3 regions of the Pantoea sp. nfd-35 genome follow, and region 1 is predicted to be linked to each of the others. Evidence: predicted binding sites of a transcription regulator. Region 1 holds the regulator's gene; each other region holds the start of a gene.
The links. Region 1 encodes LexA, which represses DNA repair genes until DNA is damaged. Its sites were predicted from a motif close to TNCTGTATGTACATACAGNA; they were not measured.
Positions count from the first base shown of each region.

Region 2: a site for LexA is predicted at 1,565-1,584, ahead of mutH (DNA mismatch repair endonuclease MutH). Genes of this name have one in related genera too.
Region 3: a site for LexA is predicted at 1,749-1,768, ahead of P9J57_RS08640 (DinI-like family protein). Genes of this name have one in related genera too.

Region 1 covers NZ_CP122403.1:4,196,828-4,200,108, forward strand. Annotated here, with positions in the region: gene dinF (MATE family efflux transporter DinF) at 1-898, opposite strand, end outside; gene lexA (transcriptional repressor LexA) at 1,009-1,623, opposite strand; gene P9J57_RS19435 (diacylglycerol kinase) at 1,730-2,098, opposite strand; gene plsB (glycerol-3-phosphate 1-O-acyltransferase PlsB) at 2,227-3,281, shown strand, end outside.
Region 2 covers NZ_CP122403.1:938,971-942,251, reverse strand. Annotated here, with positions in the region: gene ptsP (phosphoenolpyruvate--protein phosphotransferase) at 1-590, opposite strand, end outside; gene rppH (RNA pyrophosphohydrolase) at 603-1,130, opposite strand; gene mutH (DNA mismatch repair endonuclease MutH) at 1,817-2,494, shown strand; gene P9J57_RS04510 (TerC family protein) at 2,595-3,281, shown strand, end outside.
Region 3 covers NZ_CP122403.1:1,848,077-1,851,357, reverse strand. Annotated here, with positions in the region: gene amyA (alpha-amylase) at 1-91, shown strand, start outside; gene yedD (lipoprotein YedD) at 174-632, opposite strand; gene P9J57_RS08650 (DUF6388 family protein) at 876-1,199, shown strand; gene iraP (anti-adapter protein IraP) at 1,335-1,631, opposite strand; gene P9J57_RS08640 (DinI-like family protein) at 1,807-2,046, shown strand; gene P9J57_RS08635 (hypothetical protein) at 2,085-2,351, opposite strand; gene P9J57_RS08630 (hypothetical protein) at 2,637-2,837, shown strand; gene P9J57_RS08625 (hypothetical protein) at 3,129-3,281, opposite strand, start outside.

The sequences.
Region 1 (3,281 bases):
CGTGTGCTTCGCCAGCAAAGGCCTCGACGGCATAGGCAAAGCCGTCCAGGGCATAAGCGGTAAAAGTAATAAACATCAGAAGGATAGCATTTACCGCTACCACATCCGGGCCAATACGGGCACCCAGTACGGTCAGCGAGGCAAAGCAGAGCTGCAAGAGCAATGAGCGCAGTAAGATATCGCGGTTAAGGCGAAGAAGGCGGTGAATATCGCCACGCCAGCTGCGGGTGAGCATATCAAACCTGATACCACGGAGCTTTAATACGCGCCACACCATCGCCATACCGACCAGCAACGTCGCGTATTCTGCCAGCGCGGTGGCGGTGGCGGCACCGGCCACGCCCCAGTGCAGGCCCAGAACCAACCAAAGATCTAACAGGATATTGATGACATTCCCCACCACCAGCAGGATGACGGGTGCCCGGGCATACTGAACGCCCAGCAGCCAGCCCAGGATTACCAGGTTAGCCAGCGTTGCGGGCGCGCTGAGCCAGCGAATATGAATAAACAGGGCAGCCTGTTCCAGCACCGACGGATCCCCACCGACAAAGCGGGTCGCCAATGCGGTGACGGGATAGCGGAGGAAGATAAACAGGATGCCGACCACCAGGGCGATGATCAGTGGCTGTGTCAGCGCACGCGCCAGCGCGGTCTTATCGCCCGCACCGAATGCCTGTGCCGTTAAGCCCGTAGTGCTCATGCGTAGAAAAAGCAGCAACATGAAGACAAAGCTGGTGACGGTCGTGCCGACGGCGACGCCGCCCAGATAGATCGGACTGTCGAGATGACCAATAACGGCCGTATCGACCAGGCCGAGCAAAGGAACCGTAATATTTGACAGGATCATGGGCAGCGCTAACCGCCACAGTTTTTTATCGGTAGCCGTCAGAAAGCGCATTCGTAAATCCGTGCGATGAACCGCCGGGGTTTCAGGTCAACCCACAGCGGAAAAGTAAGGACAAGCAGGGGAATAGTAAGATTGACGAAAGCCGACAATCTTAACCGGTTTTACAGCCACTCACCGTTACGCACAATGCCCACGGCCAGACCTTCAACGGTCAGTGACTGGGCACGGGTGTCAACAACGATAGGCTCGAAATCATTGTTTTCAGGTAAGAGATGCACCACAGAACCCTGCTTTTTCCAGCGTTTTACCGTGACTTCGTCATCGATGCGCGCCACCACAACCTGACCATTGCGCACGTCCTGCGTTTTGTGTACGGCCAGCAGATCGCCATCCATGATGCCGATGTCTTTCATTGACATACCGCTTACGCGCAGCAGGAAATCGGCTGAAGGCTTGAACATGTCGGGATCCACTTTGTAATGCGTTTCAATGTGTTCCTGAGCCAGTAATGGCTCACCGGCGGCAACACGACCGATCAGCGGCAGGCCGTCTGATGGCTCTTCTTCCATTAACAAACGGATACCGCGGGACGCACCAGAGACAATTTCAATCACGCCTTTACGCGCCAGTGCTTTCAGGTGTTCTTCGGCCGCATTGGGCGAACGAAAACCGAGTTGTGCAGCAATTTCTGCACGCGTTGGCGGCATGCCTGTTTGATTAATGTGGTCGCGAATCAAGTCGTAGACCTGTTGCTGCCTGCTGGTTAATGCTTTCATCCCGCCCCCTGGTTGTTTATACAGTCGCTGTGAGTATATACAGGTATTGGTGAAATGGAAACCAAAACTCAGGTCAAAATCAGTTATTTGAGCCGAGATGGAACGCTTATCGCAAATGCGACCAAAGCAGCGTTCCCCAGACAAAAAGGGCCAGTAATATTGCGATAAAAACGGCAGCGGATCCCATGTCTTTTGCCCGCCCGGCAAGCGGATGACGCTCCTGGCCTGTGCGGTCTACCACGGCTTCTATCGCGCTGTTCAGGACTTCGACAATAATCACCAGCACGACAGAACCAATCATCAGGATGCGCGAAACAGTATCGACATCCAGCCAGCAGGCCAGGATAATCGCCACCACTGCGGCAACCGCTTCCTGACGAAAAGCGGCTTCGTGCTGCCAGGCAGCACGCAGACCTTGCCATGAATAGCCGGCCGCTTTCACAATACGGTTAAGGCCGGTGGCATTATTTGTCATAATAAAGGAACTCTTTTCAAAGGATTGACGTCAATATTGGGCAGCGCACAATTGTCGCTGTCACAGATTTTTGCTGCGCTTTCTGATAAGCTTGCGCCGCTTTGCTAACAAGAGGCTTCATATTGTCTATGTCAGGTTGGCGTATACTTTTTTATAAATTACTGAATTTACCCCTTTCGTTTCTGGTAAAGAGTAAGGCCATTCCGGCCGATCCCGTATCCGAACATGGGCTGGATCCTACCCGGCCTATTATGTATGTCCTGCCTTATGATTCAAAGGCCGATCTCCTCACTTTGCGTGCGCAGTGCATCCGGCACGATCTGCCCGATCCGCTCTCACCACTGGAGATTGACGGGGCCCTGTTGCCGCGCCATGTCTTTATTCACGACGGTCCGCGCGTGTTCCCCTATTTCGTGCCCAGCGTCGAGTCGGTAAAAATCTTCCACGAATATCTTGATCTGCACCGCAGTAATCCTGAGCTTGATATTCAGATGTTACCGGTTTCAGTTATGTTTGGTCGTGCACCTGGCCGGGAAGTGCAGGGTGAAGACAATCCACCGCATTTGCGCTTGCTTAACGGCGTACAAAAATTCTTTGCCGTGCTCTGGCATGGACGTGACAGTTTTGTGCGCTTCTCACCGACCGTCTCTCTGCGTCGTATGGCGACTGAGCACGGCACGGATAAATCCATCGCCCAGAAACTGGCCCGGGTTGCCCGTATCCACTTTGCCCGTCAGCGTCTGGCGGCTGTTGGCCCGCGCCTTCCCGCGCGCCAGGATTTGTTCAACCGCCTGCTGCAATCGAAGGCGATTGAAAAAGCGGTAGAAGACGAAGCCCGCAGTAAAAAGATTTCCCATGAGAAGGCGCAGCAGAACGCCATCGAGATGATGGAAGAGATTGCCGCCAACTTCTCCTATGAAGCCATTCGCGTGACGGACCGGGTAATGGGCTGGCTCTGGAGCCGCCTCTATCAGGGTATCAATGTGAACGGCGGTGAGCGCGTGCGTCAGTTGGCGCAGGACGGACACGAGATCGTTTATGTGCCCTGCCACCGCAGCCACATGGATTACCTGCTGCTGTCTTACGTGCTGTATCACCAGGGGCTGGTACCGCCGCACATCGCCGCCGGTATTAACCTAAATTTCTGGCCTGCCGGGCCGATTTTCCGCCGTCTGGGTGCCTT
Region 2 (3,281 bases), 1.2 Mb from region 1:
ACCTGATCGAGTAAGGGCTGGGTTTCGTCTACCCAGCCCGGCGCGACGGCAACGCCTGGGGCGGCAGCAATGGCCCGAATACGTGCCAGACGATACTGACCAAACAACTGACTCAGTTGCGATTGTGACAGTAAGGCAGCCAGCTGCGTGGCCAGGGTAACGAGAAACGACTCTTCACTTTCGTCGAACTGCCGATGTTCACGCTGCTGAACCACCAGCACGCCCATAAGCTGGCGGCGGCTGATAATAGGCACGCCAAGGAAAGAGCGATAGCGCTCTTCCTTTACTGAAGGAATGTACTTAAAGCTGGGATGGCTCTGCGCATCGGCAAGGTTAATCGGCTCAGCGAGTCGCCCCACCAGACCGACAATACCTTCATCAAACGCCAGCTTGACCGTTAGCCCACGCGGTTTTTTCAAACCGCGTGTCGCCATCAGGTAATAACAGCGACGTTCGTGATCGGCGAGGTAGACGGAACAGACTTCCGTTTCCATCGCCAGGCAGATCTCATTAACCAGAATGTCGAGTGCTTCATTCAGACGTGGCGCACTCGCCACCTTTTCAACAATTTCTCGCAACTGAGTGAGCATAAAGGGCGTGGCCTATCCTCTTTTACGTCGATGGGCAGGATGATTTCGCTGCACCGCACTCTCCTGCATGGACATCACTACGCCAGCGAATTCTTTCATCACCCGACGATAAACATCGCGCTTAAAAGAGACAACCTGACGGACCGGATACCAAAAGCTTACCCACCGCCAGCCGTCGAATTCCGGCGTGCTGCTGTGCTGCACATTAATGTCTGCGTCATTACACATCAACTGCAGAAGAAACCACTTTTGTTTCTGACCAATACAAACCGGTTTTGTGTCCCAACGCACCAAACGTTTTGGCAACTTGTAGCGCAACCAGTTACGGGTAGATGCAAGTATTCGAACATCTTTGCGGTGTAACCCGACTTCTTCGAACAGTTCGCGATACATCGCCTGTTCCGCGGTTTCACCGGGATTGATGCCTCCCTGAGGAAATTGCCAGGAGTGCTGTCCAAAGCGCCTGGCCCATAACACTTGCCCCTGCCTGTTACAAATTACGATACCAACATTCGGGCGGTAGCCATCATCATCGATCACCGGACTACCTCAAAAGCTAAAATTGAATGGTCTGATTGTTTCACACTCCTTACAGGCGGTAAACCACTGGATTTGCGGGCGCTTAGGGGCGTAATGTCGGGATAACTCACAGACTCATGCGAAGTTATAAACAAAAGTCCGTAAAAAGAGAGATCTTATTCACGTTTTCTGTGGATAGCTTTGTGCAGAACACGGGAGTTAACTGAATAACGTACCAGGATGAATCTGAAGGCACCAAAAACCAGCCCACGATTTATTCTTGAAATATAAGCCTATTTTTTTACTCTGCTGCCTTTTACCCTGCCGGAAAGGGGGCGGATAATTCCTTCGTGCTGACAATTGGCTAAAGATCCACCACAATGCTTTTTATCCACAGCGATCGGCTCAAGCTTGCATCAAACGGCTTAATTTTTGTTGAAAAACAGCAAAGTCAAGGCTGTAAATGGAACCAGTAGGCAACCTGAGACGGGGTTATCCCATTTTTCTGTGGATAACTGGGCTTGAGATCCTGTTCATTGTTGATAGCAAGTTGGGATAACCTGCGACATGAGTTGGAGCCTGCCAATTTCGCTGTAAAAAAAAGTACTATGTTTCATGTTATTATGTGAGTTATACCGCGTTCTTTCCTGTGGAAAACCTGAGGCTGCCGCAGGCTGCTTAATTATTAATCATTATGAGTTATTCACATGACATTCCTTCCCGGGCCACCTGAAGACGAGTCAACACTGTTATCGCGCGCCCAGTCACTGGCAGGTTTAACGCTGCAAACCCTGGCCGACCAGGCAGGCATTCCGATACCGGCCAACCTGAAACGGGATAAAGGCTGGGTCGGGATGCTGCTGGAATGGCATCTGGGCGCCAGTGCGGGCAGTAAAGCAGAACAGGATTTCGCACACCTGGGAATTGAACTGAAAACGATCCCTGTCGATCGCTATGGCAAGCCGCTGGAAACAACATTTGTTTGCGTTGCGCCCCTCACCGGAAACAGCGGCGTCACCTGGCAAAACAGCCATGTCCGCCATAAGCTGGCGCGCGTCCTGTGGATGCCGGTAGAGGGCGAGCGTGACATCCCATTAGGCGAACGTCGGGTTGGCGCGCCGCTGCTGTGGAGCCCCGACGCGCAGGAAGATGAGATGCTGCGCCAGGACTGGGAGGAGTTGATGGATATGATCGTACTGGGTCAGGTAGAACGCATCACCGCCCGTCACGGTGCCTGGCTGCAGATTCGCCCCAAAGCAGCAAACAGCAAAGCCTTAACGGAAGGGATCGGCGATCGCGGACAGCCCATCATGACGCTGCCACGCGGGTTTTATCTCAAGAAAAGTTTTACAGGCCCGCTTCTGGCACGCCATTTTCTGGTCTGACAGCCTTATTCTCGCGTCCCTGACGGTATTTAAATGTGAGTTAGACAAATTTGGTGCGTATAATCTTTGTTTAATTTTCGTTTAGGATATGAGTGCAGGTATGTTCGAGTGGATTACCGATCCCAACGCCTGGCTGGCGCTGGGCACCCTGACCATTCTGGAAGTGGTTCTGGGCATTGATAACATTATCTTTCTGTCGTTAGTGGTGGCAAAACTCCCCAAACATCAGCAAGCCCGCGCACGCCGCATCGGTTTGATGGGCGCAATGCTGATGCGTCTGGGATTACTGGCCTCTATTGCCTGGGTCGCAAGACTGACCAACCCATTGTTTACCCTCATGGATCATGCTTTTTCAGCACGCGATCTCATTCTGTTGTTTGGTGGATTATTCTTGCTGTGGAAGTCCAGCATGGAGATTCATGAAACGATAGAAGGCGAAGAAGCCGAGCACAAAACCAACGTTCACTCGTTCATGGGTGCCATTGTTCAAATCATGTTGCTCGACATCATTTTTAGTCTCGACTCCGTTATTACGGCCGTGGGCCTCTCCGACCATTTGTTTATTATGATGGCGGCAGTGGTGATTGCGGTATTAATGATGATGGTCGCTGCCCGCAGTATTGGCGAGTTCGTTGATCGTCATCCATCGGTCAAAATGCTGGCTCTCTCGTTCCTGATTTTGGTGGGTTTTACCCTGATCCTGGAAAGTTTCGCGGTGCATGTACCAAAAGGTTACATTTATTTTGCCATGTTCTTCTCGATGGCCGTTGAGTGCCTTAACCTGATG
Region 3 (3,281 bases), 2.1 Mb from region 1:
TAAATCAGAGACCATTACCACCGATGATAATGGCAGCGCGCTGTTTAGCTGTAATGGTGGCAGCGTGAGCGTCTGGGTTGTTGAAGCATAAACAGAGGTTGCCAACGCCACCAGATTGACTGATTCACCCGTGTGACTATGCTGAGTGCGGTCTCTGGACCGCATTCAGCCAATTATTTTGCTAATGCCGGCCGCATAATTTCAGGCTCGATATTTTGAATAACGTCGGCATTAGGCTGTTTTGCCACTTCCTGCTCTGCTTTCTGGCATTCAACGGTCGGCTTTTCGACCTTGCGCAGGGTAAGACCGTCGTATTCCAGCTCACCGTTATCGACGTCCAGCGGCATTACCCGCACCTGACGCGTCACATTGACATAATCGCCATTGAGTTGGGTCAGCTTGCCTGGTTTTGCAATGACACGCTGCCACTGGCGGCAATCCAGAGTGCTGCCATCGGCATTGACGATCAGACTGGCAATCGCCTTATCGCTAATCAGATCGCTTTGTGGCCCTACTGTCTGCCAGTTACCCTGCAAATTTGCCGGAGCAGGCGTTTGCACCGCACTCTCATAACTATTGATTTGTGCGCAGCCACTCAGCGCCAGAGTGGCAATCAGCATCCAGTTTTTCATTTTTTAATCCCTAAAATCCGGTCAATGGCGGCTACGTTATAATTTTTACGGTAAGGTGCGCAAGCTATCTGAATGCTGCCCTAAGCGTAAAACTGCATTTTCTGACGCTTTCATCGCGCACGGGCAACATTTATCAATATCAGCACCGCGAACTGACCGTTTTTCATCCTGCCCCACTTAGCCTGACAAGCCAGACGCAACAGGCTACACTGTCGCCCTGCACTACCTATCAGGAAACCTGCAATGAAAACTCCAGAAGCTTATTACGCCGAGGCTCGCGCCCTGTTTTTTACCGCCCACGCGGATTTCCAGGCAGCATTAGACGAACTCACAGAAAGCGATGCCCGCGCCGCCAATATGTCACTGCGTGAACTACGTGAATGGCATGCTGAACGCATCTACGCGGCTTTTTTACGCCAGAAGAACCTTGATGGTATGATTTTCTCGATCCAGCTGGCTGAACCGGATAAAGCCGTCGCTGCCGAGGCCATAGAACGTTATCTCAGATCGCATGCGGAATCACTGGGAATGAGCTGGGAAGAATTCTGTATTAAAAATGAACTGTAGTAAGAAGGTCTTGGCGGGACAATGAAAATACCGCTGATGTCATCGCCCTGTTAACCATCAGGATGGGTTCGCTGAGCCTCTCCTTTTTACGGCGTCGCTGGCGACAGACAACACACTTATCGCCAGCGTTTGCCATTACTCTTCCTGCGCCATTTTGCCTCTCACTTCAACATACTTAGCGACGGCCAGCAGCCGGTTAATGTGAGTAAGCAGTAAATCAATATCCGACTGCATAAATTCAGATGATGAACGTGAAGCCGTCACTATCGCATCCTGAACCGTTTCGGAGATGGTTAATGCGTTATCTTGTTTCGCCTGGACCAATAAAGCTGCCACCAACAATGACTGTGCTTCTATCTGCGCAGTCAGTTCCTTAGCGTCGACATCCATTTTTGCTAGTTTGAGCAGAATATCTATAACCAATTGTCGCATTGCACTTCTCCTGGTGAGTGAGCGCACTTAGTGTTGTGAACGCACTCAGAGTAAACCAGATGACGGTGCTTTTCTACGCGACGCGGAAAAAACGAATTAAGATAAACATCAGCTTGATACTGTTTTTATTTACAGTAAAATGGCGAGGCGATTTTGCCCTTAAGGGATTGTTAACATGTTTGTAGAGTTAATTTACGATAAACGTAATGTCGCGGGCCTGCCAGGAGCGCGTGAGATGATTTTAGCAGAACTAGAGAAACGGGTGCATCGCGTGTTCCCTGACATTGAGGTTAAGGTCAAGCCTATGGAGCGGAATGCGATAGAGACCGATCTCAGTAAGAACGAGAAGGCGACAATAGCGCGCCTCGTGGAAGAGATGTTTGATGAAGCAGAATTCTGGCTGGTGGCTGATTAATCCGTTAACCGCCACCGCCTCAGTCAGCGGGAGATCGCTTAACTCTCCTGCTCGCTGTGGTTAATTTCGATTTCGATATCCTGAATGGCCGTCTCCAGATCTTCCAGTAACGTACCCTGTTTGTTCAGCAGCGCGTCAATGCGGGCTGCGTTTCCTTCATCTTTATACTCGCCGGCGTCAAAGGCTAACCAATGTGCAGAAAGCGTCTCAGTGTTCGTCTGTGCATAGTGACGCATTTCTTTCAGCTGAGATGCCACGTCACGCAGATAATCTGTTTTGCTTTTGGTTTCGATTGAATCAGTCATGCTGTGTTTCCTTATGGTTGTTTATCCAATGAAAATGTCGCCTGGAGATTTAAAGGTAGAACAATATAGCGACTTTGCATTAGGAATAATCGGAACTCACTAGCGTGAGTGACATGAGCGGAAAACGGTAGGATGAGTAAGCACCATGAGAGCAAAGCGTCAATGCGTAAGCTTAGTCGCTATCAGTAAGGGTGCCCATTTTTGAGCGAGCCCCACTGATTGAGGGGAATTGTGACGGTCTGGTTTAGCTGGACTAGACTTAACAGACTCAAAAAGGAGCGAAGCATGCATACACATCACAGTAACGAACAGCGTAAACATGAGGGCGATGTCAGCAAAGGTTTACCCGAAGCGGCACCTCATGCAGGCAATGCCTATGAGGAAGACGATCATCCCGCTAAGGATGCACCTAAAGATCACGGGGAAGTCCCGAGAAAAAATGATGACAGTCAGGATGATAAAAAAGACCCTTTTAAAGCGTCCTGAGTGGTTTTATCGCGAGCATGTTCCGCGCCGGGGCATGCTTTTACCTGCTCAATCAATGCCTCATCATTAAAAAGCACGTCATCGAATACCCTATATTTACATCCGTATCGTCCCTGCAGTAACAGACCTGTATCATTTTTAACTTCGCCTGACGTAATCCTTATCGCCAGGAAATGCACGAAGAGTGAGGCATGCAATTTAGATTACAAAGCCCAAAAAAAGCGCAACGATGTGTTTGCATCCCGTTAGCATGCCATCACGCCTTTTTAAGTAAATACGGCTCGCCGTCACTCAGGATTGTTTATGAAGGTAGTCCACCAGCATTTCAAGATTAACCCGGTGAGGCCCATCTGGATAAAACACGCCCTGCGCCGGTCGGTTAGCATCAAATAACGCCTGCAAATCCAGATCGTCATCCAGTAACTGAATAGAGCCCTTGACCAG